One region of the Dietzia sp. Die43 genome, then DNA from elsewhere that is predicted to be linked to it. Evidence: riboswitches for the same ligand, from Rfam matches in the RefSeq annotation. Region 1 holds a riboswitch; each other region holds the start of a gene.

Region 1 (7,838 bases):
GATCCGGACCCGGTGCACGGCCCCCGCCACGGTGGCGGCCCCGGGTGAGGTTCCGGTGGTCGGGGCGTCCGAGCCCTGGGTGGTCGGCGTGGCCATCTGCGGTCAGTCCCTGGTGAGCTTGCGGTGCGTGACCCGGTGCGGGCGCGCCGCGTCGGGGCCGAGACGCTCGACCTTGTTCTTCTCGTAGCCCTCGAAGTTGCCCTCGAACCAGTACCACTGCCCCTCGTCCACGTTGCCCTCCCAGGCGAGGATGTGGGTACAGGTGCGGTCCAGGAACCAGCGGTCGTGCGAGATGACCACGGCGCAGCCCGGGAAGTCCTCGAGTGCGTTCTCCAGGCTGCCCAGCGTCTCGGTGTCGAGGTCGTTGGTGGGCTCATCGAGGAGGATCAGGTTGCCGCCGACCTTGAGCGTCAGCGCCAGGTTGAGGCGGTTGCGCTCACCACCGGACAGGACGCCGGACTTCTTCTGCTGGTCCGGGCCCTTGAAGCCGAAGGCGCTGACGTAGGCACGCGAGGGCATCTCGTTCTGGCCGACCTCGATGTAGTCGTTGCCCTCGGAGACGACCTCCCACACCGATTTCTCCGGGTCGATGTTGGCGCGGTTCTGGTCGACGTAGCTCAGCTTCACCGTGTCGCCCACCTTGACGGTGCCGGAGTCCGGCTCCTCCAGGCCCACGATGGTCTTGAACAGCGTCGTCTTACCGACGCCGTTGGGGCCGATCACGCCGACGATGCCGTTGCGTGGCAGCGTGAACGACAGGTCCTTGATGAGGACGCGGTCGTCGAAGCCCTTGGTGAGCTTGTCGACGTCCACCACCACGTTGCCGAGCCGCGGCGGCGTGGGGATCTGGATCTCCTCGAAGTCGAGCTTGCGGTGCTTCTCCGCCTCCGCGGCCATCTCCTCGTACTTGGCCAGACGGGCCTTGGACTTGGACTGGCGCGCCTTGGCACCGGAGCGCACCCACTCGAGCTCGGCCTTGAGCCGCTTCTGCAGCTTCTGGTCCTTCTTGCCCTGGACCTCGAGGCGCTCGGCCTTCTTCTCGAGGTAGGTGGAGTAGTTGCCCTCGTAGGGGTGCAGCTGACCGCGGTCGACCTCACAGATCCACTGCGCGACGTGGTCGAGGAAGTACCGGTCGTGTGTGACGGCCAGGACGGCGCCGGGGTAGGCGGCCAGGTGCTGCTCCAACCACAGGACGGACTCAGCGTCCAGGTGGTTGGTGGGCTCGTCGAGCAGCAGCAGGTCGGGCTTGCTCAGCAGCAGCTTGCACAGCGCCACCCGACGCGCCTCGCCACCGGACAGGTTGGTCACCGGCGAGTCGCCCGGCGGGCAGCGCAGGGCGTCCATGGCCTGCTCGATCTGGGAGTCCACGTCCCAGGCGTCCACGGCGTCGAGCTGCTCCTGCAGCCGACCCATCTCCTCCATGAGCTCATCGGTGTAGTCGGTCGCCATCTCCTCGGCGACCTCGTTGTACCGACGCAGCTGCACCATCGTCTCGCCGAGGCCGTCCTCGACGTTCTCCTTGACGGTCTTGGACTGGTCGAGCTCCGGCTCCTGCAGCAGGATGCCGACGGTCGCCTCGGGATCGAGGAACGCCTCGCCGTTGGAGGGCTGGTCGATCCCGGCCATGATCTTGAGGATGGAGGACTTGCCGGCGCCGTTGGGGCCCACGACGCCGATCTTCGCACCGGGATAGAAGGACATCGTGACGTCGTCGAGGATCACCTTGTCCCCGTGCGCCTTGCGTACCTTCTTCATCGTGTAGATAAACTCGGCCATTCTACCCTCTCACCTGCGCAGACAGTTCACTTCGCCGCGGGTCGGCCGCGGGCACGACCCCCATGTTACGTGTCCGCCCGCGGCCCCGGCGTCCGCGGCGGACGCCGGCCCCACCCCCGGGAGCATCAGGCGCCGGCCGCCCCCACGAACTCGTCCGCCTCGCTCTGCTCGGACCCCGGCTCATCCGGGTCCAGCGACCCGAGCGCCATGGCGTCGGAGTCCTCGGCCGCTCCCCGCAGGCCGCCCTCGTCGACGCCCGCCCCGTCGACACCCGCCCCGTCGACGCCGGCCCCCTCGGCCGGCGCGTCCGTCCTGGCGCGGCGCACGGTGACGTCCATGCGGGACAGGTCGGGCCCCACGGCGCTGACCCGCATCTCCAGGTCGCGCATGATGCGACCGTCGCGTTCGTACTCGTTGGTGAGCAGCCGGCCGTGCAGGATCACGCCGTCGCCCTTGCACAGCGCGCCGGACGCCCGTTGCCCGAGGCGTCCCCAGCAGTTGGCCGAGAAGTACAGCGTGCCGCCGGTCTTCCACTCGCCGGTGAGCCGGTCCTGGTAGCGGCTGTTACTGGCCACCCGGAAGGTGAAGACCTGGTCGTCGCCCACCCTCCGGGTGGTGGGGTCGGTGATCACGGTTCCGCGGACGGTCGTGTGGGTCTCGTTCATGGGCTCACTCCTGTCACGTTCGGCCGACCGTGCGTCGGCCTCGTGACTTGCAGCGTGCCTCACCTCGTCGTCGTCACCCCTCGTTCCCACCGCCCGCGGTGGCCGCCCTGTGGAGGGGGGCGGGGGGTGTGGAGAACCGGCGCCTGTGACGACGACGAGGTGTTCGGTCTCAGGGCCGGCGGTCGGCGCGGGACATCTCCCGGAGCATCTCGTTGTAGGCCTTGAGCTCGGCATCGTCGTCGCGGTCGGCCTGCCGCTCGCCGCGCCGCGCCTCGCGCATGTCGCTCTGGTACCACTGCCACGCCAGGGCCAGCATGACGATCACCAGCGGGATCTCCCCCGCTGCCCACGCGACGCCACCGCCGACCTGCTGGCTCTGCAGCAGATCCGGGATCCACGGCAGGCCGATGCCCGAATACCAGGGCTCGGCCAGCACGGTCTTGGTGTTCATGAGCAGGATGCCGAAGAACGCGTGGAAGGGCAGCGAACTCAGCAGGACCATGAGCTTGTACATCGGCGAGAAGTGCCGCGGCGCGGCGTCCACGCCGATGATCACCCAGTAGAACAGGTAGCCGCTGATGAGGAAGTGCACGTTCATGAACATGTGGCCCAGGTGCTCCGAGGCCAACGTCTGATAGAACCCGCCGAAGTAGATGAGGTAGAAACCGGCCACGAACTGCACCGACGCCACGATCGGGTGGGTGAGGAAGTGCGAGAGCGGGTTGTTGATGAACTCGACCAGCCACTCGCGGGGCCCGGGCGGGTTGCCGCGGCCGGCGGCCGGGAGTGCGCGCAGGGCCAGTGTGAACGGGCCGCCGAGCGCGAGGAGGACCGGCACCAGCATCGAGATGAGCATGTGGCCCACCATGTGGCTGGCGAAGTCGGCCATCATGTACATCCCCATGCCGGAACTGGTGGTGAGGAAGAGGATCACGCAGCCCGCCACCCAGAACGCGGTGCGGCTCAGGGGCCAGGCGTCCCCGCGGCGGCGCAGGCGCACCAGGCCCCAGAGGTACAGGCCGAGCAGGATCACCGCGGCCAGCCCCAGGACCAGGTCGAAGCGCCAGGTGCCGAAGACCGTTCCGAACGCGAAAGGCCCGGGCAGCTCGAAGCCCAGTAGCGCCTCCTGCCTCGTGGGCACGTACAGCGGCGCCGGCGGCGGGGTACGGCCGAGCGAGACCGACAGACCCAGCGTGCCGGCCATGACGACGGCCTCCACCACGATGATCCGCAGCAGCGTGGGCCGGTCGACCGGCGCATTGGCCCCCGTCGACTCGATCTTGACGATGATCCGGCGGCGGATCGCCAGACCGAACAGCGCCAACAGGCACAGCGCCAACGCCTTGGACACGACCAGCAATCCGTAGGTGGAGGTGAGAAGGTCACCCGGGTGCAGGCGGACGAGCGCGTTGATCACGCCCGTGAACCCGAGGGCGACGATCGCGACCGTCGCCACCACCGAGTAGCGGCGCAGGGCCAGGGCGACGCGCGAGCCGCCGCGCCACGTGTGGATGATCAGCGCGATGAGCCCACCCACGTAGAACGCGGCGCCGAACAGGTGGATCATCAGCGAGTTGGTGGCCAGGTCGTGCGCGGTGCTGCCGGACGCGTGGCCCGTGGCCGCCACCGGAAGCAGCGAGAGGGCGGTGACGCCGAGCCAGATGACCGACCAGCGCCAGCTCAGCGTGAGTCGCTGCCCGATCCCGGCGACCAGCGCGATGATCGCGGCCCACCGCCACGAGGACGCGATGTCGATCTGGTTGATCGCGACCAACCACTGGCCCGGCGGGAGCGACTGGAGGAAAGTGCGCCCGGAGACGTCCGACAGGGTCAGCGGGATGAGCAGTGCCGCGGCGATCGCCCAGGCGATGTTCGCCCACGACGAGATCTGCTGCATGCGGTAGCCGTCGACGTCGAGGGTCTTGTCCTTCTGCGGCGGGGTGAAGAACGCCGCGAACAGCGCCGCCCCCACGGCCACGGCGGCGAGGAGCTCGGCGATCGACCGGAGCGCCGGGAGGCCGGCCGTGGTGAGCGGACCCGGATCGGGCACGCCCACCAGCTCGAGCGCCACCTCGGCGGACATGGCCGACAGTGGGATCACCACCGCGGCCGCCACCGCCGCCAGGAGCAGTACCAGGGCGACGATGTTGCGGGTTCCGAACCGCCCGGCGGTGGCGGGGGCGGTCTTCGACGACGTCATGACCACCATCGTAGGAACCGCGGCGCCCCCGGGCCGATTCGCCACTGTCGGACCCACCCCCCGGATCGGTTACCATTCTCCCGGCGACGCCCCACGCGCGCGTCGCCAGGCCTCCGTAGCTCAGTGGATAGAGCATCCGGTTTCTACCCGGCTGGTCAGGGGTTCGAATCCTCTCGGGGGCGCACTCACGCCGACACGGGCCGGCAATCCGCTCTCCACTGACGGCGGCCCGCCCGCGCCTCGCTCCAGCCATGGACGCACATCAGATCCCGAGACGTGCCGGTGGTACGTTCGGACTTCGAGCTGATTCGCAAGATCAGCTTCGATGACACGGGGTGCCCCTACCGAACGGGGCTGAGATCACACCCGCTGAACCTGAACTCGTTCACACGAGCGGAGGGATGTCAGATGCGCTGGCATGGGCTTTCGTGAGCCGCCCAGGAACCACGGCAGTGGCGTTAAATGGATTGGGACACACCTATCCGGGCGCGCTCCGCCCGGTTCTCGCAGACCTCAACCTGTCCGTTCCGGTAGGCGAGCACATCGCCGTTGTCGGACGCAGCGGATGCGGTAAGTCGACGCTGCTGTCGGTGATCGCCGGCCTCGTCGAACCGACCACCGGGACCGCCGCCGTCCTCGATGACCGCCGGCCCGCACGACGCCTGGAGACCTGCGCGTTGATGCCCCAGGGCGACAGCCTGTTGCCCTGGCTGTCCCTGCTCGACAACGTCGCGATCAGTCTCCGCAACCAACGAGTGCGCCGGCGCGTGGCCCGATCCGAGGCCCAGCGCATGCTGGACCGTGTGGGACTGGGCGCCTGGTCCGATGCCCGTCCCTCAGCCCTCAGCGCGGGCATGCGCCAGCGCGCCGCTCTCGCGCGGGCTCTGCTGGCGCGCAAACCCGTGCTGCTGGCCGACGAGCCGCTCGGTGCGCTCGACGCGATCACCCGTGCGGAGGTCCAGCAGTGGCTCCGCGACACCATCACCCACACCTCGGCCAGCCTCGTCATGGTCACGCACGACGTCGATGAGGCGCTGCTCCTCGCCGAACGCGTGGTCCTGTTGGCACGAGACCAGGCCGACGCCCCGGCGCGTGTGGTCCGCACCTGGCCGGGATGGTTCGGCGACGACCGCCCCCGAGAGGTCCTCCTCGGCGACGAGGCGTTCGCGGCAGCCCGCAGGGAAGTGCTCCGGGCACTGGCCCGGGAATCCCACCTGACCGGAGGCGGCACCGCCCCATGACCGTGCGATTCCTCCGCTCCGCCGGCCCTGCCTGCGTCACGCTCCTGCTGGTCCTCGCCGCGTGGATCACGGTCACCACGCTCGAGCTCGTGCCCGAGTACGTCATTCCCTCACCCCTCGCCGTGCTCGACTCGCTCGTATCCACCTGGCCCGACCGGCTGGGCTCGGCCACATTGCTGACCGCCACGGAGACCGTCGTCGGGGTGGTCCTCGGAGTGGTCGTCGCGGTGACCGTGGTCGTCATCAGCGGATTCGTGCCCGCCGTCGGTCAGGCCATGACCCCCCTGCTGGTCGCCTCCCAGGCCATCCCGGTCATCGTGATAGGCCCACTGTTGACGATCTCCCTCGGCTACGGCATGGCGCCGAAGGTCATCGTGGTGGCCCTGCTGTGCTTCTTCCCGGTCGCCCTCAATCTCCTCTCCGGAATCCGCTCGGTCGACGCCCGGATGATCGACACCCTGCGGAGTCTGCACGCCACCAGGTGGTCGCTCTTCTGGCGGGTGCGTCTGCCCTTCGCCGCGCCTCGCGGCTTCGCCGGGCTGCGCGTCTCGGTCACCTTCGCGCCGGTGGCCGCCGTCTTCGCCGAGTACACCGGCTCCACCAACGGCCTGGGCTACCTCATGCTCCAGGCGATCCCCCGGCTCCAGACCGATTTCGTCTTTGCCCAGGTGGCGGTGCTGACGATCATGTCCAGCGTCCTCCTCGCCAGCGTGACCATGCTCGAACGCCTGATCTGCCCGTGGAACACACCCACCCGGGAAAGGAACCCATCATGACGGAAACACGACCCAGCAGGATCCGACGCCGGACTCTCACGCGCCCCGGCGCCCGCATGCTCGCGATGGTGGCCGCAGCCGCGGTGGCTCTGACCGGCTGCCAGGCATCCTCGGACAACGCCGAGCCAGGCGAGACCGGCGCCGCCCCAGTCAGTGTTCTGCTCGACTGGAGCCCCAATCCCGACCATGTGGCCCTGTACACCGCGCAGCACACCGGCACCTACGCCGACGCCGGCGTGGACGTGACGTTCACGACGCCGTCCAACACGGCCGACGCCGCCCGGGAGGTGTCCCTGGGGCGGGTCGACCTGGCCATCTCCTACGAGCCCGACACGCTCATCGCCCTCGAACAGGGACTCGACGTGATCTCGGTCGCGGCACTGATCCCGACGTCCTTGACCTCCCTGATCGCCAGGACGGAGTCCGGCATCACCTCCGCAGCCGATCTGGAGGGCAAGACCGTGGGGTTGTCGGGGCTGGCCTCCCAGGAACCGACCCTCGACTTCATCGCCCGTGAGGCCGGAATCGATCCTGACTCGATATCCACCCCCAATGTGCAGCAGAGTCTCAACCAGTCGCTGCTCACCGACCAGGTGGACGCGATCTTCGGGGCGTTCCGCAACATCGAAGGCGTGGAACTCGGCGCCCGGGGCGATGTCGAGATCATGCCGGTCACCGAACTCGGGGTGCCCGACTACGCGGAATTGGTGATCATCGCGAACCCGAACCGGCTCGCCGGCGACGCCGACTATGCCGAGCGCGTGGGCGACTTCCTCACCGGAACCGAGGCCGGGCAGCAGGCCGCGTTGGCGGACCGCCGGATTGCCCTCGAGTCCCTCACCCCGGTGACCGAGGGCTCCTACGAGCCCGACATGCTGGAGAAGATGATCGACGCCACGCTGGCGCTTCTACCCGAGGAGGATTTCGGGCGGCAGACAGCCCGGGACTGGGCGGCCTACGCGTCGTGGATGCATGGCAACGGACTGCTGGAGACCGAGGTCGACGGCGCCGCAGCCATGACCAACGACTACCTGCCCCTGTCCGGCGGCTAGATGGTCTGGTCACGCAGATCGTGGCCATGACGTCTGCGGCCGCGTTCCGCACCGGGCAGGCGCCGTTCCTACCGGTCGGGACGCGTCCGCATGGTCCGGGGCGACGGGCCTGGTGGAACTCACTCCTG
Region 2 (7,838 bases), on a different contig from region 1:
CTGCAACTCGGCACCTCGGTCCTGACGCCGACGTTTCGCTACAACCCCGCCGTGCTCGCCCAGGCGTTCGCCACCATGGCGTGCCTCTACCCGGGCCGCGTCTTCCTGGGGGTGGGCACCGGCGAGGCGCTCAACGAGATCGCCACCGGCCACCAGGGTGAGTGGCCGGAGTTCAAGGAGCGGTTCGCGCGCCTGCGCGAGTCGGTCCGGCTCATGCGCGCACTGTGGACCGGTGAGACCACCAACTTCGAGGGCGACTACTACTCCACCAAGGACGCATTCCTCTACGACGTTCCCGAGGGTGGCGTGCCTGTCTACGTCGCCGCGGGCGGCCCGGTGGTGGCCAAGTACGCCGGCCGCGTCGGCGACGGGTTCATCTGCACCTCCGGCAAGGGGATGGAGCTGTACACCGACAAGCTGCTGCCGGCCGTCGAGGAGGGAGCGCAGATCAACGAGCGTGACTCGGCGAAGATCGATCGGATGATCGAGATCAAGATCTCCTACGACCCCGACCCGGCCGCCGCGCTGGAGAACTGCCGCTTCTGGGCCCCGCTGTCCCTGACCCCGGAGCAGAAGCACTCGGTGGACTCCGCGCGCGAGATGGAACGCCTGGCCGACGAGCTGCCCATCGAGCAGGTCGCCAAGCGGTGGATCGTCGCCTCAGACCCCGACGAGGCCGTCGAGCAGGTCAAGAAATACGTTGACGCGGGCCTCAACCACCTGGTCTTCCACGCCCCCGGCCACGACCAGAAACGCTTCCTCGACCTGTTCACATCCGACCTCGAACCGCGACTGCGTCGCCTCGCGTAGGCACCGCGGGCGGGCAGGTGACCCGCCCGCCCGGCCGCCCACCCCGCGCTTAGGCCCGGGTGAGCAGCAGCGGAGCCGCCGCGACCCGCGACCAGGGCCCGCCCGCGAAGGTCAGGCCGATCAGGCGCCGGTCGTCGAGCGGCCGGAATTCGTCCCGCACCCAGCGCCACGGCACCGGGCTCGAGGCGCCGTACGAGCAGACGATCACCTGACCGCCGTCGAGCCACGAGGACTCCAGCGTCATCCGCATCGGCAGGGTCTCCCGTGGCGGGCGGCCCTCGTCGTCGTCGACCAGGTTCATCGCGCCGCCCCCGGGGGCGAAACGCTTGCCCTGCCAGCCCGGCATGCCGCCGAGGGCGATCGCGCGCGGTGCCACCACCCTCAGCGGGGCGGGGCCGACGAACGTGACGAGGTAGTCGCCGGGGGCGGGCAGGTCGGTCGGCGGTGTGGCCTGCGAGAACAGGGCCCGCAGTCGGCCGAGAGAGGTCGGCAGGGCGGTGGTCACGGAGCTCCGTTCGACAGGGACGCGGTGGTGGGGGACGCGGTGGTGGGGGCGGCGCGGCGGGCCCGGTAGCGGGCGGCGAACCGTTCGGCCATGGCGGTGATGGTCAGGCTCGGGTTGACGCCGACGTTCGCCGGGATTGACGACCCGTCCACCACGTACAGGCCCGGATGCCCGAAGACCTGGTGGTCCGTGTCGATCACACCGTCGGAGGCATCGGTGCCCATCCCGGCCCCGCCGAGCACGTGCGCGGTGATCGACTTGCCGCCCACGCTCTCCAGTAGCAGGTTGAGGGGCCGGCCGCCCACCGACTCGGCGAACCGCCGCGCGACCTCGTTGGCCTGCGGCAGATAGCTGGGGGGCGGGGCGCCGTCGCCGGTGCGCGACCGCAGGACCCGCCGCCACGGCGTGACAGGGGAGCGGTCGAACACCAGCCGGATCTCGTTCTCCACGTTCTGCATCACCGTGAACACGCTCAGGCGCTCGATGAAGTGCCGGGCGGTCATCAGCCGCAGCTGGCGGAGCGGGTGTCGTGCGAGGGCGGCCAGGGTCGCGCGCCTGCGTCGGGCCGGGTCTGCGCCGTCGACCAGTGGGCCGAGCTGCAATCGCATGTGCCAGCCGCCGACGTATCGGTTCTGGGTGACATGCGTGGCCGCGTCGGGGTAGAACTCGCTGGAGATGGTGGGGCCGCGGGTGAGATCGGCGTCGGGGTCGTCGGCCAGGACCGCGGTGATGGCCTCGGAGTTGGTGCGCACACCCTCGCCGAGCCTGGTGGAGACGCGGGGGAGGAGGCCCTGCTCGCGGGAGCGGAACAGCAGTTCGACCGTGCCCAGCACGCCGGCCGCCACCACCACCTCGGCCGCGCGGAGCGTCTGGCCGCCCGCGGTGCGGACCTCGTATCCGCCGCCGGCGCGTTCGGCGATCGTGTCGACCTTCGTGTCCGGGCGGATCCGGGCGCCGCGGCCCTCGGCCAGCCACAGGTAGTTGAGGTCGAGGGTGTTCTTGCTGCCGTACGGGCAACCGACCAGGCATGCGCCGCAGAGCCGGCACCCCGTGCGATCGGGCCCCTCGCCGCCGAAGAACGGGTCCGGCACGGTCTCGCCCTCCTCGCCGGGGGCGCCGAACCAGATCGCCATCGGCGTCGGGCCATACGTCCCGCCGGCACCCATCGCCTCGGCGGTGGCCTCGAGGTGCCGGTCCATCTCGCCGGTGAAACGGGTCGTCTCGCGGCCCAGCATGCGGGCGGCGGTGCGGTAGTGCTCGGCCAGCTGGGCGCGCCACCCGTCGGCGACCGCGGGCCAGGCCGGGTCGGTGAAGAACTCGTCCTTTGGTTCGAGCAGCACGCCGGCCCACACGATGCTGCCGCCGCCCACGCCCGCGCCGCCGATGATCCCCACATGCCGCAGGACCCGCTGCCAGAAGAAGCCCTTGAGTCCCAGCTCGGGCATCCACAGGTACTTTCGCGGGTCGGTGCGGGCGGCGAGGAGATCGGCGGGGGAGTGACGACGACCCTGTTCGAGCACCAGGACCGAACGCCCCTGCTCGGCCAGCCGAAGGGCCGAGACCGCGCCGCCGAAACCACTGCCGATCACGATGACATCAGCGGTGTCGGAAAGGCGCGGGTCGCGAGGCGGGCCGGGGGCCATACGCCGATTCTAGGACGGTTGTCCAGGTGTTCGGGGCGGATCGGGCCGGCCGGCTCCAATCCCGACCGTGACCCGTGTGACCTAGGGTGGGCGGCGACACGGGGTGCCGCCCGTCCGGGCAGCTGAGATCACACCCGTCGAACCTGAACTGGGTAGTTCCAGCGGAGGAATGTCGTGTGCGTCGCCCCGGGCGGCGTCGCCTCGCAGGTGCGGTCGCCGCGGGGCGGGCGGGTGAGCATCGCGTTTCTCTGTGAGGAACCACCGGGAAGCGAGTGGAGATGCGTATCAACGAGCAGGTCGTCCTGGTCACCGGCGGCGCCCGCGGACTCGGCGTGGAGATCATCCGCGCCTTCTCCCGCGAGGGTGCCCTCGTCGTCGTCAACTACCGACGCAGCGAGGCAGCCGCCGCCGACCTCGTCCGTGAGCTCGGCTCCGGCCGCGCCGTCGCACTACGCGCCGACGTGACCGACGACGACGAGGTCCGCACCCTCTTCGACGCGGCCCGCGCCCACTTCGGTCGGCCGATCAGCACGGTGGTCAACAACGCACTGGTCGACTTCCGGTTCAACGGCGACGTCCGGCTGCGGCCGGAAACCCTGACCTGGGAGGACTTCGACTCGCAGCTGCGCGGCGCGGTCAAGGCCACCCTCGCCACCACCCAGGCCGCACTGCCGGGGATGCGCGAGGCAGGGTTCGGGCGGATCGTGAACATCGGCACCAACCTGTTCCAGCACCCGGTGGTGCCGTATCACGACTACACCGCCGCCAAGGCCGCCGCACTCTCGCTCACCCGGACCCTGGCCACGGATCTGGGGCCGGACGGCATCACGGTCAACATGGTCTCGGGCGGCCTGCTGCGCACCACCGACGCCAGCGCCGCTACACCTGAAGAGGTGTTCGACATCATCGCCTCCGGCACCCCGCTGCGACGGGTGATCACCCCGGCCGAACTCGCCGACGCGGTGTTGTTCTTCGCCTCCCCGTGGGCACGGGCCGTGACCGGACAGAACCTCATCGTGGACGGCGGGCTGGTCAAGGGCTGACCCTTGCCCGGCCCAGCTCGGGTGGTGGAAGCTGGAGGTATGGAACTGCCGTCGGTCACCTCCCCGCGAACCGCCGAGGGGCGGCGGATCGAGGCGGCCGAGGCGGCGGTGTACGAACTCGACCAGCGGCTGGCCGAATGGGATCAGCAGCGGGCGCTCGTCGTCGCCGAGGAACTCGGAAGCGACCCCCACGCCCACGTCCCGGCGACCTGGCCGACGGTCGCGGAGGCGCACGCGGCAGCGGCCGGGCGTCTCGCGTCACCCCTGTCACCCGCTGCACTCGCTGCGGAGTGCGCGGAGTTGCGCTGGACGGGCGTGGGGAAACTGATCGGGGCCGGGATCTCGGCGGCGGTGCTCCTGTCCGTCCCGCTGACGCTCGTCCTGCGCGCACTGGGCGGGGGGTGATGTCGTGCCGCTCATCCTCGCGTTACTGCTACTCATCGTGATCGCCGGGCTCGCGGCCTGGGTCGCGGCGACCGGATGGCTGGTCCGCGCCGGGCTGGAGGACCTGTCCCGCCGCCGACGGCTCAGACTCGGGGCCGACCCGGTGCAGCTCACCGCCGAGCGGGCGGTGGACTCGGCCCGGCGGACCCACCTCCTGGCGCTGGAAGCGCTGACGCAAACCCTCGACCGCTGGTACGAGATCCGGTTCACGCTGGGGATCGACACCCCGCTGGAGGGCGCGTACCCCGAGGTCAGAGACCACCTCGATGCCGATCCGGACTTCGCCGGGTTGTTGGAGCGGGCCAACACCGCCTGCCTGGACAGTCGCTCGACCGCGCCGGCCACCGTCGCGGAACTGCTCGACGAGGCCGCGCGGATGGATTCGATGATGCTCGCCATCCGCGGCCACCTCCACCGCGCGGGGCGGTCGAAATGAGCGACTCCGCCCCGCTCCCCCCACGAGAAGTGGGGATGGGCGAGGCGGAGTGACGCTGTCCGCGGGGGCGGGCTCAGGCGATGCCGGTGCCCTCGTCGGCCGCGGGGGAGGTGTTGGTGCCGCCGTCGTTGATCTCGAAGCGTGTCCACTTGCCGTCCATGTCGACCTCCATGGCGTAACCGAGCGCGTCGTCCGGGACCTCGACCGTCTTGAACCAGTCGTAGGCCTTGGTGTCGTCGCCGAACTCCTTCTCGTCGATCACGTTCTGCTCGGGGTCAATCACGCGGTAACGGGGCATGCTTGCTCCTTCGTCTCGAGGGAAGTTGAGTTCTCTTCCGCAGTGTGGGGGATTCGGCACGACCTCGCATCCGGACGGGTGGTCGCGCGGCGGGGCGTACGGTCGATGCAGCCACACGATCCAGGAGGCCCACACGTGAGCACCGACCCCACCGCTTCACCCTCCGAGCAGCCCGACGCCGTCCAGCCCGACGACGCGGTGCTGGTCGATCCCACCTCCAAGTACGAGGTGGAGATTCCGCTGCAGTCGCAGCCCGTTCCGGGGCTCGCGTCGGAGCTCGACCCGCCCGCGGATCACGGCGAGACGTCGTACGTCGGCCACGGTCGCCTCACCGGTCGGCGGGCGCTCATCACCGGAGGCGACTCGGGGATCGGCCGGGCGGTGGCGATCGCGTATGCCCGCGAGGGCGCGGATGTCGCGATCGGCTACCTGCCATCCGAACAGTCCGACGCCGACGAGGTCGCGCGACTGGTCCGGGAGGCCGGGCGGACATGCGTGCTGCTCCCCGGCGATGTCGGCGACGAGGAGGTCGCGCGGGGGATCGTCCGCGACGCCGTCGCCGGGCTCGGCGGGATCGACGTGCTGGTGCTCAACGCCGCCCGGCAGACGTACGTGGAGAACCTCGAGGACTTGACCTCCGAGCAGTGGGCCGAGACGATGAACGTCAACATCTCCGCCCCGTTCTGGATGATGCAGGAAGCGCTCGGCCACCTGCAGCCCGGTGCGAGCGTCATCTTCACCTCGTCTGTCCAGGCCTACACTCCGTCGCCGGGCCTCGTGGACTACGCGACCTCTCGCGCTGCGGTCAACACGATGTCCAAGGCGTTGGCGCAGCAGCTCGCGCCCCGGGGAATCCGCGTCAACGCCGTCGCGCCCGGGCCGTTCTGGACCGCGTTGCAGGTCACCGGCGGGCAGAAGCCGGAGAAGCTCCCGTACTTCGGGCAGAAGAATCCGCTCGGCAGGCCCGGCCAGCCCGTGGAGATGGCCGGCGCGTACGTGTATCTGGCCTCCGAGGAGTCGTCGTATACTACCGGCAACACCCTCTCGGTGACGGGCGGGGCGCCCACGCCCTGAGCCGACTCGGCGCAGCCGCACGCCGGGTTCAGCCGCCTGCCGTGTCCAGCCGCCTCAGCATCCGCGCGCGGACGGTGCAGCCGCGCACGAAAATTCGTCAGCGGTTGCAGTGGTTGCGCGCGGATGCCGTGAGGTGCGCTGCGGGCCGGTTCGTGAGGTCGGCTGTGGTCAGGTCAGAGGAGGTGCGCTCGTCGGAGCCCGCCGAGCAGCAGTCGCTCGAACCGGACGGGCTTGAACAGGTCGTGCCAGACCCAGCGGATCACCACCACGCCGAGATCCCTCAGCTGGTCCTCGCGCTGCTTCTCGAGCCACACCACCTCGCTCGGGTCCGCGCTGTTGCCGGCGCGGCCGGAGTACTTGATCCTGCCGTCGAACTCCCCGGCCAGTGTGCCGTCTCCCCAGGAGAAGTCGGTGCGGGCGATGACCTGCCCCTCCTCGGAGAGGTATCGGTGCTGCAGTCGAGGCGCCGGAATCGCACGCAGGGATCTCATGACGCAGCGCGAGAGCGATTCACCGGGGCTCTCCGCGAGCGGGTCCGCAAAATCGATAGCCTCTCGGGCAATCGCGACACCGGTGCGGCCGCGGTGAAGTTCGAGCTCGTTCACCAGGGAAGCCCGCGTGACCAACTTCAGGCGCAGCGCATGGTCTGCCGCGCAGACACCCGCGTCGAAGCCTGCAGTCCGGGCAAGGTCGATGATCGTCCGATCAACGGTCGTGACGGGGATGCCGTCGACCTCGGTGGCTGACAGGGAACTCCCCGGAGAGGTATGGATCTGGACGTGAGGGGTCTTGCGTCCTCCGGCGGGCCGGCCGACCGTCAGGTGGACGCCCTGGGTCCGGGTTCTGACGAGGGGGAGGCCGTGAAGCTCCGCTGCCGTGTGGTGGCTGATCAGTGCCCCAGCAGGTCCCTCCGCTAGCGCGATCCTGGAGGACCTGACGGCGGAGACCTTCCGGGACTCACCGGCTACGGGCACATGAAACCACCCGTGCCTGCTCCTGATCAGGCTTCCTGCAGAGACCGCGGCAGTGAGTGCGCGGTGCGACAATCCCGCCCGGGTCGCCTCTGCCGTGGTGAATGGTTGCCCCGTGAGAAACGGGATCGCTGGAGTCATGGCGGCAACGGTGCCAGGGGCCCCCGGTGAATCCGGCCTGCGAACAAGGCCGGCGGCCGGGATCTGTGGAGAACTCGGCCCTGTGGAATTCAGGCTTTGGCAGCTTCGGACCACTCCTCGGCGGACAACCGCGCGCAATCACTGCAGCCGCCCACGAAATTTCGTGAGCGGCTGCAGTGATTGCGCGCGGCTGCGGGCGGAGTTGTCGGGACGGCTGCCGGCGACGGATCAGGTGTCGTGGATGATCACCCCGCGCATGATCTTGCCGTCCTGCAGGTCCTGGTAGCCCTCGTTCACCTGGTCGAGCGTGTAGGTCGTGGTGATGAGTTCGTCCAGCTTGAGCTTGCCCTCGTCGTACAGGCGCAGGAGCTTGACGATGTCGTACTGCGGGTTGGCGGAACCGAACAGGGTGCCTGTGATGGTCTTCCCGAACAGGGCCATCATGGTGCCGCTGACCTGGACGGTCTTGTCCG
Region 3 (7,838 bases), on a different contig from region 1:
ATCGCCGTACTCGGCATCGCCGGGCTGCGGGCTGTCGTACTGCGGGTTTCCGGACTGGGAGCTCACGCCGCCGAGTCTAGGTCAGTCGAGCCGCATTCCCAGGTTGCGCGCCGCGCGTGCCTTCTGTCGGCTGGAACGCATCCGGCGCAGCCGCTTGACGAGGAGCGGATCCGCGGCCAGGGCCTCGGGGCGGTCGATGAGATCGTTGAGGATCTGGAAGTAGCGCGTACCGGACATGTCGAACTGCTGCCGGATCGCCTCCTCCTTGGAGCCGGCGAACTTCCACCACTGCCGCTCGAACTCGAGCATGGCCCGGTCTCGTTCGGACAGGACGGGGTCGGCGGCGTGGAGCTCGGCCGCCCCCTGCGCGCGGTCCTTCTCGCCCTGCACCTCGCGTGCCGCGGTGGCTGTCCGACCCATGTGCGCGCCTCCTCGCCGTCCCGACGGATCCCCGTGCGGGTTGGAATTCTGCCGGTGTGAAATACACGGTTGTGATTCCACCGTAGTGAACCACACGCCTCCGACACGTCGCCATGTCCGGCGCTCTAGAATCGACCACCATGGCCGTCCGTCCCATCGTCATCCTCGGCGATCCCGCGCTCCACGCCCCCACCGAGCCCGTCACCGAGTCCCCCGAGGAACTCGCGGCGCTGGTGCAGGACCTCTACGACACCATGGACGCCGCCAACGGGGTGGGCCTGGCCGCCAACCAGATCGGCGTGCGCAAGCGCCTGTTCGTCTACGACTGCCCGGACCTGGACACCGAGGACGGCGAGGGCGTGACCCGCGAGGAGGTCGAGGCGCGCGGGGGCTGGCTCAACCGCCGCGGGTGCATCGTCAACCCGGTGCTCGAGACCTCCGAGATCCCCGAGACGATGCCGGATCCGGAGGACGACCTCGAGGGCTGCCTGTCCGTCCCCGCGGTGAACTTCCCGCGCGGACGGGCCTGGTGGGCGCGTGTGACGGGCACCGACGAGCACGGCGAGCCCGTCTCGGTGGAGGGGTACGGACTGTTCGCCCGCTGCCTGCAGCACGAGGTGGGCCACCTCGACGGTTTCCTCTACACCGACGGCCTCATCGGACGGAACCGGAAGGCCGCAAAGCGCCACATCCGTGACGCCGGGTGGGGCGTACCCGGCCTGAGCTGGGATCCGGCCTCCGACCCGGACCCGTTCGCCGATGAAGACGATGACGACGACGACAACGACAACGACCACGGCCACGACGACGACGACGAGGTCGGCACCGACCATGGCTGAGCAGGACCGGGGCCTGTCGGAACGGTCCCGGTGGAACGCCGGCCGCCGGGTGGCGGTGGGCGATCGCGTGGTGGTGCGTCGCCACCTGGAGGCGGGCCAGACCTCGCACCTGTACACCGACGTCATCGGTCGCGTGGTGGAGCTCGAGCCGGAACTGGTCGTGGCCCGCGAGTCCGGTGAGCAGGTGCGGATCGCGGACGCCGACATCGCGGTGCTCAAGGTGATCCCGCCGCGGCCGGTGCGGGCCCGCGACATCCGGGCGCACGAGTACGCCGGTGCCCTGGCGTGGCCCGGACCGGAGTACGAGGTGGTCGACGGCTGGTTCTGCCGCGCCGGCGACGACTGGTCCTACCGCGGGAACTCGGCGGTGCCCGTCCTGCCGTGGGCCGACTGCGAGGACCTGGACGGGGTGCGTTCCTGGTACGCCGCCCGCGGCCTGCCGCTGCGCCTGGTGGACGTGGACCGGCTGGTGAAATCCGACCGGATGAGGCTCGGCGGCGCCCCGGTGGACGACTCGCGGATCCATGCCGACCGCGACCTCCTGCTGTGCACCGCCGGCAGCCACGACCTGCTCGCGGTGGTCGACGAGGCGTTCCCCGCCCCCACCAGGCCGGCAGTCACCCTGGCCGAGCGCCCCGACGACGACTGGCTGGCGCTCTACCACGCCACCGCCGACCTCGACCCCGAGCGAGTCAGGCCCGCGATGCTCGCCACCGCGGGGCTCGTCGCCTCCGGACCGGACGCCGGCGAACCCGGCCCCGGCGGCCACGCGGTGTTCGCCCGACTCGAGGAGGACGGGGACCTGGCCGCGATCGCCCGCGGCGCCGTCACCGCCGGACCCGACGGCCACCCGCGGGTCGCGGTGTCCTGCGTGCAGACCGCGGACGCCCACCGCCGCCGCGGCCTGGCCGAGGTGGTCACCGGCTCGCTCGTGGAGTGGGGACTGGGCCTCGGCGCGCAGGAATGTCACCTGCACGTGTTCGCGGACAACTCCGCCGGTCGTGGCCTGTGGGCCAAGCTGGGACTGCAGCCGCACCATTCGCTGCGCCACCTCGTCGTCGTCGATTGACACGGGCGCCGCTCCCACGGTGACACCACCGCGCGGAGGGCAATACACTCGGGCGCATGCGCCTGGCCACCTGGAATGTGAACTCGATCCGCGCCCGGAAAGACCGCGTGCTCGCGTGGCTCGAACGGTCCGACGTCGACGTCCTGGCGATGCAGGAGACCAAGTGCAAGGACGAGCAGTTCCCCGAAGACGCGTTCCGTGAGCTCGGGTACGAGGTCGCCCACCACGGGCTGAGCCAGTGGAACGGGGTCGCCGTGGCCTCCCGGGTGGGGCTCGAGGACGTGCGTCTGGGCTTCGACGACATGCCCGGCTTCCACAAGGATCCCGAGGTCTCGCAGGACCCGGAGGCCCGCGCCATCTCGGCGGTCTGCGACGGCGTCCGCGTGTACAGCCTCTACGTCCCCAACGGCCGTGAGCTGGGCGACCCGCACTACACGTACAAGCTGGAGTGGCTGGCCCGCCTGCGTGACCACGCCGCCGCCGAGTTGGCCGCCGACTCCGCCGCCCAGATCGCCCTCGTGGGTGACTGGAACGTCGCGCCGCTCGACGAGGACGTGTGGGACCCGGAGGTCTTCGAGGGCAAGACCCACACCTCCGGACCCGAGCGGCTCGCGTTCGCCGCGTTCGACGGCGCCGGCTTCCGCGAGGTCACCCGCGAACACACCCCCGGGCCCGGCGTCTACACCTACTGGGACTACACCGGACTCAGCTTCCCCAAGCGCAAGGGCATGCGGATCGACTTCCAGCTGCACTCCCCCGCCCTGGCCGCCCGCGTGACCGGGGCGTCCATCGACCGCGAGGAGCGCAAGGGCAAGGGCGCCTCCGACCACGCGCCCGTCGTCGTGGACCTCGACTGAGCCATGTCCACGTTCCAGCTTCGGCGCTACATCGACCGCCTGCGCGCCGAGGGGTTCACGGTCCGCGACGACCACGGCGAGGACCCGGATCTCATCGACATCCACGGCCGGGCCGTCGACACCTGGCGGGAGAACTACCCGTACGACGAGCGACTGGACCGCAACCAGTACGAGGTCGAGAAGTACCTGCTGCAGATCGAGCTGCTGAAGTTCCAGAACTGGCAGGCCGAGACCGGGCACCGGCAGGTGATCGTGTTCGAGGGCCGCGACGCCGCCGGCAAGGGCGGGACGATCAAGCGGTTCAGCGAGTACATCAACGTCCGGCAGGCCCGGGTCGTCGCGCTGGTCAAGCCGACCGAGACCGAGATGTACCAGTGGTACTTCCAGCGGTACGTGGCCCATCTGCCCAGCCGCGGCGAGCTCGTGCTGTTCGACCGCTCCTGGTACAACCGCGCCGGCGTGGAGCGGGTGATGGGCTTCTGCACCGATTCCCAGTACGAGACGTTCATGGAGCAGGCGCCCATGTTCGAGAAGATGCTGGTCGAGTCCGGGGTCGGTCTGACCAAGTTCTGGTTCTCGGTCACCCGCGAGGAGCAGAAGACCCGGTTCGCGATCCGGCAACTTGACCCGGTCCGTCGGTGGAAGCTCTCGCCCATGGATCTGCAGTCCCTCGGCAAGTGGGACGAGTACACGGAGGCCAAGGAGGAGATGTTCCGTCGGACGGACACCGAATGGGCCCCGTGGATCACCATCAAGTCCAACGACAAGAAGCGGGCCCGCATCAACGCGATGCGCTACTTCCTGAACCAGTTCGACTACCCGGACAAGGACCCCCAGGTGGTGTTCGACCCGGACCCGAAGATCGTCCGACGCGGCAAGGACGCCGTCGGGGACTGACTGAGCCCGCGAAGGAGGGCCCCGCGCACAGAACCCGTCGGGGACTGACTGAGCCCGCGAAGGAGGGCCTCGCGCACAGAACCCGTCGGGGACTGACTGAGCCCGCGAAGGAGGGCCTCGCGCACAGAACCCGTCGGGGACTGACTGAGCCTGCTAAGGAAGGCCCCCGCGCACAGGCCTGGCGGAGCCGCGCGGGGAATGTCTGGGCGGCGGGGGGCCTTGAACTGGGTATGAGCCATTCCAATGACCCCGCCGTCATCACGCGCTTGCTCACCGAGAAGGGCCGCTGGGCCGTCGCCGGCCTGTCCAACAACTCCGCGCGCACCGCGTACGGGATAGCCGCCTACGTCCGCGACCTGGGACATGAGATCGTGCCGGTCCATCCAAAGGCCGAGACCGTGCACGGTCAGCAGGGCTACCCGGATCTCGCGTCCGTTCCCGGTGAGATCGATGTGGTCGACGTGTTCGTCAACTCGCAGCTCGCGGGCGGCGTGGTGGACGATGCGATAGCCAAGGGAGCCAAGGCGGTGTGGCTGCAGCTGGGCGTGGTCGACGAGGCTGCGGCGCAGCGCGCGAAGGATGCCGGGCTGGACGTGGTGATGGACGCGTGCCCCGCGATCGAAGCCCCTCGTCTGGGCCTGGCCTGAACCGCGGACCCGGCCCGGTCTAGAAGCCGCTCGAGGCCAGTCCCACCATCGCGAAGATGAAGATGAAGTACAACACGATGAGGACTGCCACGATCCCCAGTGAGATCATGCCGAGCTTCTTGGCGGTCGCGCTGGCGGCCTCGGCTTCGGCGTGGCGACCGGCGGCCCACAGCGGGTAGACGTCCAGCGCGCGGGTCATCGCGACGAAAGACAGCGGCCAGAAGAACAGGATCGACGCGACCGCCCAGCCGACGTTCGACGGCGGGCCGGGGTGAGCTCCCGAGGTGGTCCCGTACCCGCCCGCCCCGGCAAAGGACGGGGTCTGCGCGCCGTAGCCGGTCGGGGTCTGCGCGCCGTAGCCGGTCGGGGTCTGCGCGCCGTAGTCGGTCTGTCCGTACGAGCCCTGGCTGTACGGACTCTGTCCGTATGTGCCCTGGCCGTACGGGTTCTGGCTGTAGGAGCCCCGACTCGCATCGTCGCCACCGGTCGAGTCGCCGTCGGCAGTGTTCCCCTGGGGCGGGTAGGTCATGGGAGTCCTCTCCGGGTAGCTGGTCGTCTGGGGTCAGACTACGTCCCGCTCTCCCGGCCCCTTCTCCGCCGCTCGTCGGCCGGCTGACAATGGTCACCGCGGGCCACGGTCACCGCCCGGCGCCTGTCACGGCTGGGCGACCAGGAGCTGATATTCCGGGAAGCGAACGAGGAACCGCCGCACATAGCTGCAGACCGGCCGGATCTTGAGCTCATCGAGCCGCATGCGGGTGAGGACCAGGCTGACCAGCAGGCGAGCGATTCCCTGCTGGCCGTACCGCTCCTCGATCACGGTATGGAGCAGGATGTAGACGTCGCCGTCCTTTTCGTAACCAATGAGACCCATGAAGGTCTCGCTGTCCCACAGTTCGAAGCGGTCTCTATCGGTGTTGTGGACCAGCTTGAGCGACGTTACAGGGGACATCAGAACTCCTTCTGCAGGGCGTGTTCCACCCGCGATGCTACTCGTCGGGTTACGCTCGCCCCTGCACAATCACATACTCATCCACACGGGAGTCCGCTTCGATGCGCGGGCTGAGAGGACGACCAGCCGGGTCGTCGACCGTAGAACCTGTCCGGATCATGCCGGCGTAGGGAGATCAGGAAACACCATGGGCACAGCTTTATTCGCCGACGGCACCGACGGCACCCCGATCGACGCCGTGACGTGCGGCCCCATCCATTCCAGCAGTAAGGCTCATCTCGAGGTGCCCGGTGAGTCCGGTGACGGCCAGCGCGTACCCGTGCGCCGGATCGCGCTCACCGACGGCACGACGTTCGACGTCTACGACACCTCCGGCCCATATACCGCGTACGCGGACCCGGCCGACTGCCATGACCTGGGCGCGGGCCTCCCGCCGACCCGCCGCGAGTGGTCCCACCTCAGGCCCGTCCCCGCCTCGCCGGACAACCCCACTCCCGTCCGGACGCAGTTGGCCTGGGCGCGGGCGGGGCTGACGACCCCCGAGATGCGGTTCATCGCGGTGCGGGAGGGGATCGATGTCGAGGTGGTGCGTTCGGAGGTCGCCGCCGGTCGAGCGGTCATCCCGGCCAACCACCGCCATCCGGAGAGCGAGCCGATGATCATCGGCAAGCGCTTCCTCACCAAGATCAACGCCAACATCGGCAACTCGGCGGTCACCAGTTCGATCGCCGAGGAGGTCGAGAAAATGGTGTGGGCTGCCCGTTGGGGCGCGGACACCATCATGGACCTGTCCACCGGCCGGGACATCCACGAGACGCGCGAGTGGATCTTGCGCAACTCCCCCGTCCCCGTGGGCACCGTGCCCATCTACCAGGCACTGGAGAAGGTGGGCGGCGACCCGACCCGTCTGACCTGGGAGTTGTACCGCGACACCGTCATCGAACAGTGCGAACAGGGCGTGGATTACATGACCGTCCATGCCGGCGTGCTGTTGCGCTATGTCCCGCTGGCGGCCAAGCGGGTCACCGGCATCGTGTCGCGTGGCGGTTCGATCATGGCGGCGTGGTGCCTGGCGCACCACCGCGAGTCGTTCCTCTACACCCACTTCGAGGAACTGTGCGAGATCCTCGCCCGCTACGACGTGACGTTCTCCCTCGGCGACGGTCTGCGGCCGGGGTCGATCGCCGACGCCAACGACGAGGCCCAGTTCGCCGAACTGCGCACGCTCGGGGAGCTCACCGGGATCGCCAAGAGCCACGGCGTGCAGGTGATGATCGAGGGACCCGGTCACGTGCCGATGGACAAGATCGTGGAGAACGTGCGCCTCGAGGAGGAGTGGTGCGAGGAGGCCCCGTTCTACACGCTGGGCCCCCTCGCCACGGACATCGCGCCGGGCTACGACCACATCACGTCCGCGATCGGTGCAGCCCGCATCGCCGAGGCAGGCACGGCGATGCTGTGTTACGTCACGCCCAAAGAGCACCTAGGCCTGCCCGACCGGGACGACGTCAAGACCGGCGTGATCACGTACAAGATCGCCGCGCACTCGGCGGACCTGGCCAAGGAACATCCCGGCGCGCAGGCCCGCGATGACGCGCTGAGTACCGCCCGGTTCGAGTTCCGTTGGCGGGACCAGTTCGCCCTGGCCCTCGACCCGGACACCGCCCTGGCGTACCACGACGCGACGCTGCCCGCGGAGCCGGCGAAGACCGCGCACTTCTGCTCGATGTGCGGTCCGAAGTTCTGCTCGATGCGCATCTCCCAGGACATCCGCGACTACGCCGCGGAGCACGGGATGGAAACGGTGGAGGCGATCGAGGCGGGGATGGCGGAGAAGTCGGCCGAATTCTCCGAACTCGGTGGCCGCGTCTACCTGCCGATCACCGAGTCGTAGTTCTCACCGGAGGCGAGGGCCGCGCCGGTCCCCACCGCGCCCGACGGGCGGGGACGTCGGTGCTCAGTAGGTCGGATCGGCCGACCGAGCTCAGGCGTCCCGGCGCAGTGTCATCAGCACCCCGACGACCCAGAGGGCCACGCACACGGCCGCGAACCAGGCGAACGCCGGCCACTCGCCCCACGTGATGTACCCGCGGACGCTCTCTCCCTGGGTCCAGAAGTCACCGTTGGCGAACGGCATCCAGGCGGCGATGTCCTCGC

The links. Region 1 has a riboswitch for thiamine pyrophosphate ahead of NR111_RS10305 (ABC transporter ATP-binding protein). Riboswitches for the same ligand answer to the same signal wherever they lie in the genome.
Region 2: it holds a riboswitch for thiamine pyrophosphate, as region 1 does, so the genes downstream of both, NR111_RS06715 (3-oxoacyl-ACP reductase) here and NR111_RS10305 (ABC transporter ATP-binding protein) in region 1, are expected to answer to the same signal.
Region 3: it holds a riboswitch for thiamine pyrophosphate, as region 1 does, so the genes downstream of both, thiC (phosphomethylpyrimidine synthase ThiC) here and NR111_RS10305 (ABC transporter ATP-binding protein) in region 1, are expected to answer to the same signal.

Annotation. Positions count from the first base shown of each region.
Region 1 is NZ_JALJRF010000010.1:109,034-116,871, forward strand. It holds gene NR111_RS10280 (thioesterase family protein) at 1-96, opposite strand, end outside; gene ettA (energy-dependent translational throttle protein EttA) at 103-1,776, opposite strand; gene NR111_RS10290 (single-stranded DNA-binding protein) at 1,902-2,441, opposite strand; gene NR111_RS10295 (cytochrome c oxidase assembly protein) at 2,611-4,641, opposite strand; tRNA gene NR111_RS10300 (tRNA-Arg) at 4,751-4,823, shown strand; TPP riboswitch at 4,963-5,060, shown strand; gene NR111_RS10305 (ABC transporter ATP-binding protein) at 5,094-5,882, shown strand; gene NR111_RS10310 (ABC transporter permease) at 5,879-6,658, shown strand; gene NR111_RS10315 (ABC transporter substrate-binding protein) at 6,655-7,710, shown strand; gene NR111_RS10320 (GlxA family transcriptional regulator) at 7,830-7,838, opposite strand, start outside.
Region 2 is NZ_JALJRF010000006.1:90,168-98,005, reverse strand. It holds gene fgd (glucose-6-phosphate dehydrogenase (coenzyme-F420)) at 1-810, shown strand, start outside; gene NR111_RS06725 (hypothetical protein) at 860-1,315, opposite strand; gene NR111_RS06720 (GMC oxidoreductase) at 1,312-2,958, opposite strand; TPP riboswitch at 3,048-3,145, shown strand; gene NR111_RS06715 (3-oxoacyl-ACP reductase) at 3,237-4,001, shown strand; gene NR111_RS06710 (hypothetical protein) at 4,041-4,406, shown strand; gene NR111_RS06705 (hypothetical protein) at 4,411-4,881, shown strand; gene NR111_RS06700 (hypothetical protein) at 4,955-5,179, opposite strand; gene NR111_RS06695 (SDR family oxidoreductase) at 5,315-6,253, shown strand; gene NR111_RS06690 (hypothetical protein) at 6,427-6,744, opposite strand; gene NR111_RS06685 (hypothetical protein) at 6,838-6,999, shown strand; gene NR111_RS06680 (NDMA-dependent alcohol dehydrogenase) at 7,594-7,838, opposite strand, start outside.
Region 3 is NZ_JALJRF010000016.1:2,873-10,710, reverse strand. It holds gene NR111_RS13855 (LytR C-terminal domain-containing protein) at 1-66, opposite strand, end outside; gene NR111_RS13850 (DUF3263 domain-containing protein) at 82-420, opposite strand; gene NR111_RS13845 (peptide deformylase) at 561-1,259, shown strand; gene NR111_RS13840 (GNAT family N-acetyltransferase) at 1,252-2,328, shown strand; gene NR111_RS13835 (exodeoxyribonuclease III) at 2,385-3,185, shown strand; gene ppk2 (polyphosphate kinase 2) at 3,189-4,082, shown strand; gene NR111_RS13825 (CoA-binding protein) at 4,313-4,729, shown strand; gene NR111_RS13820 (CD225/dispanin family protein) at 4,749-5,258, opposite strand; gene NR111_RS13815 (GNAT family N-acetyltransferase) at 5,385-5,681, opposite strand; TPP riboswitch at 5,757-5,871, shown strand; gene thiC (phosphomethylpyrimidine synthase ThiC) at 5,869-7,575, shown strand; gene NR111_RS13805 (ABC transporter permease) at 7,666-7,838, opposite strand, start outside.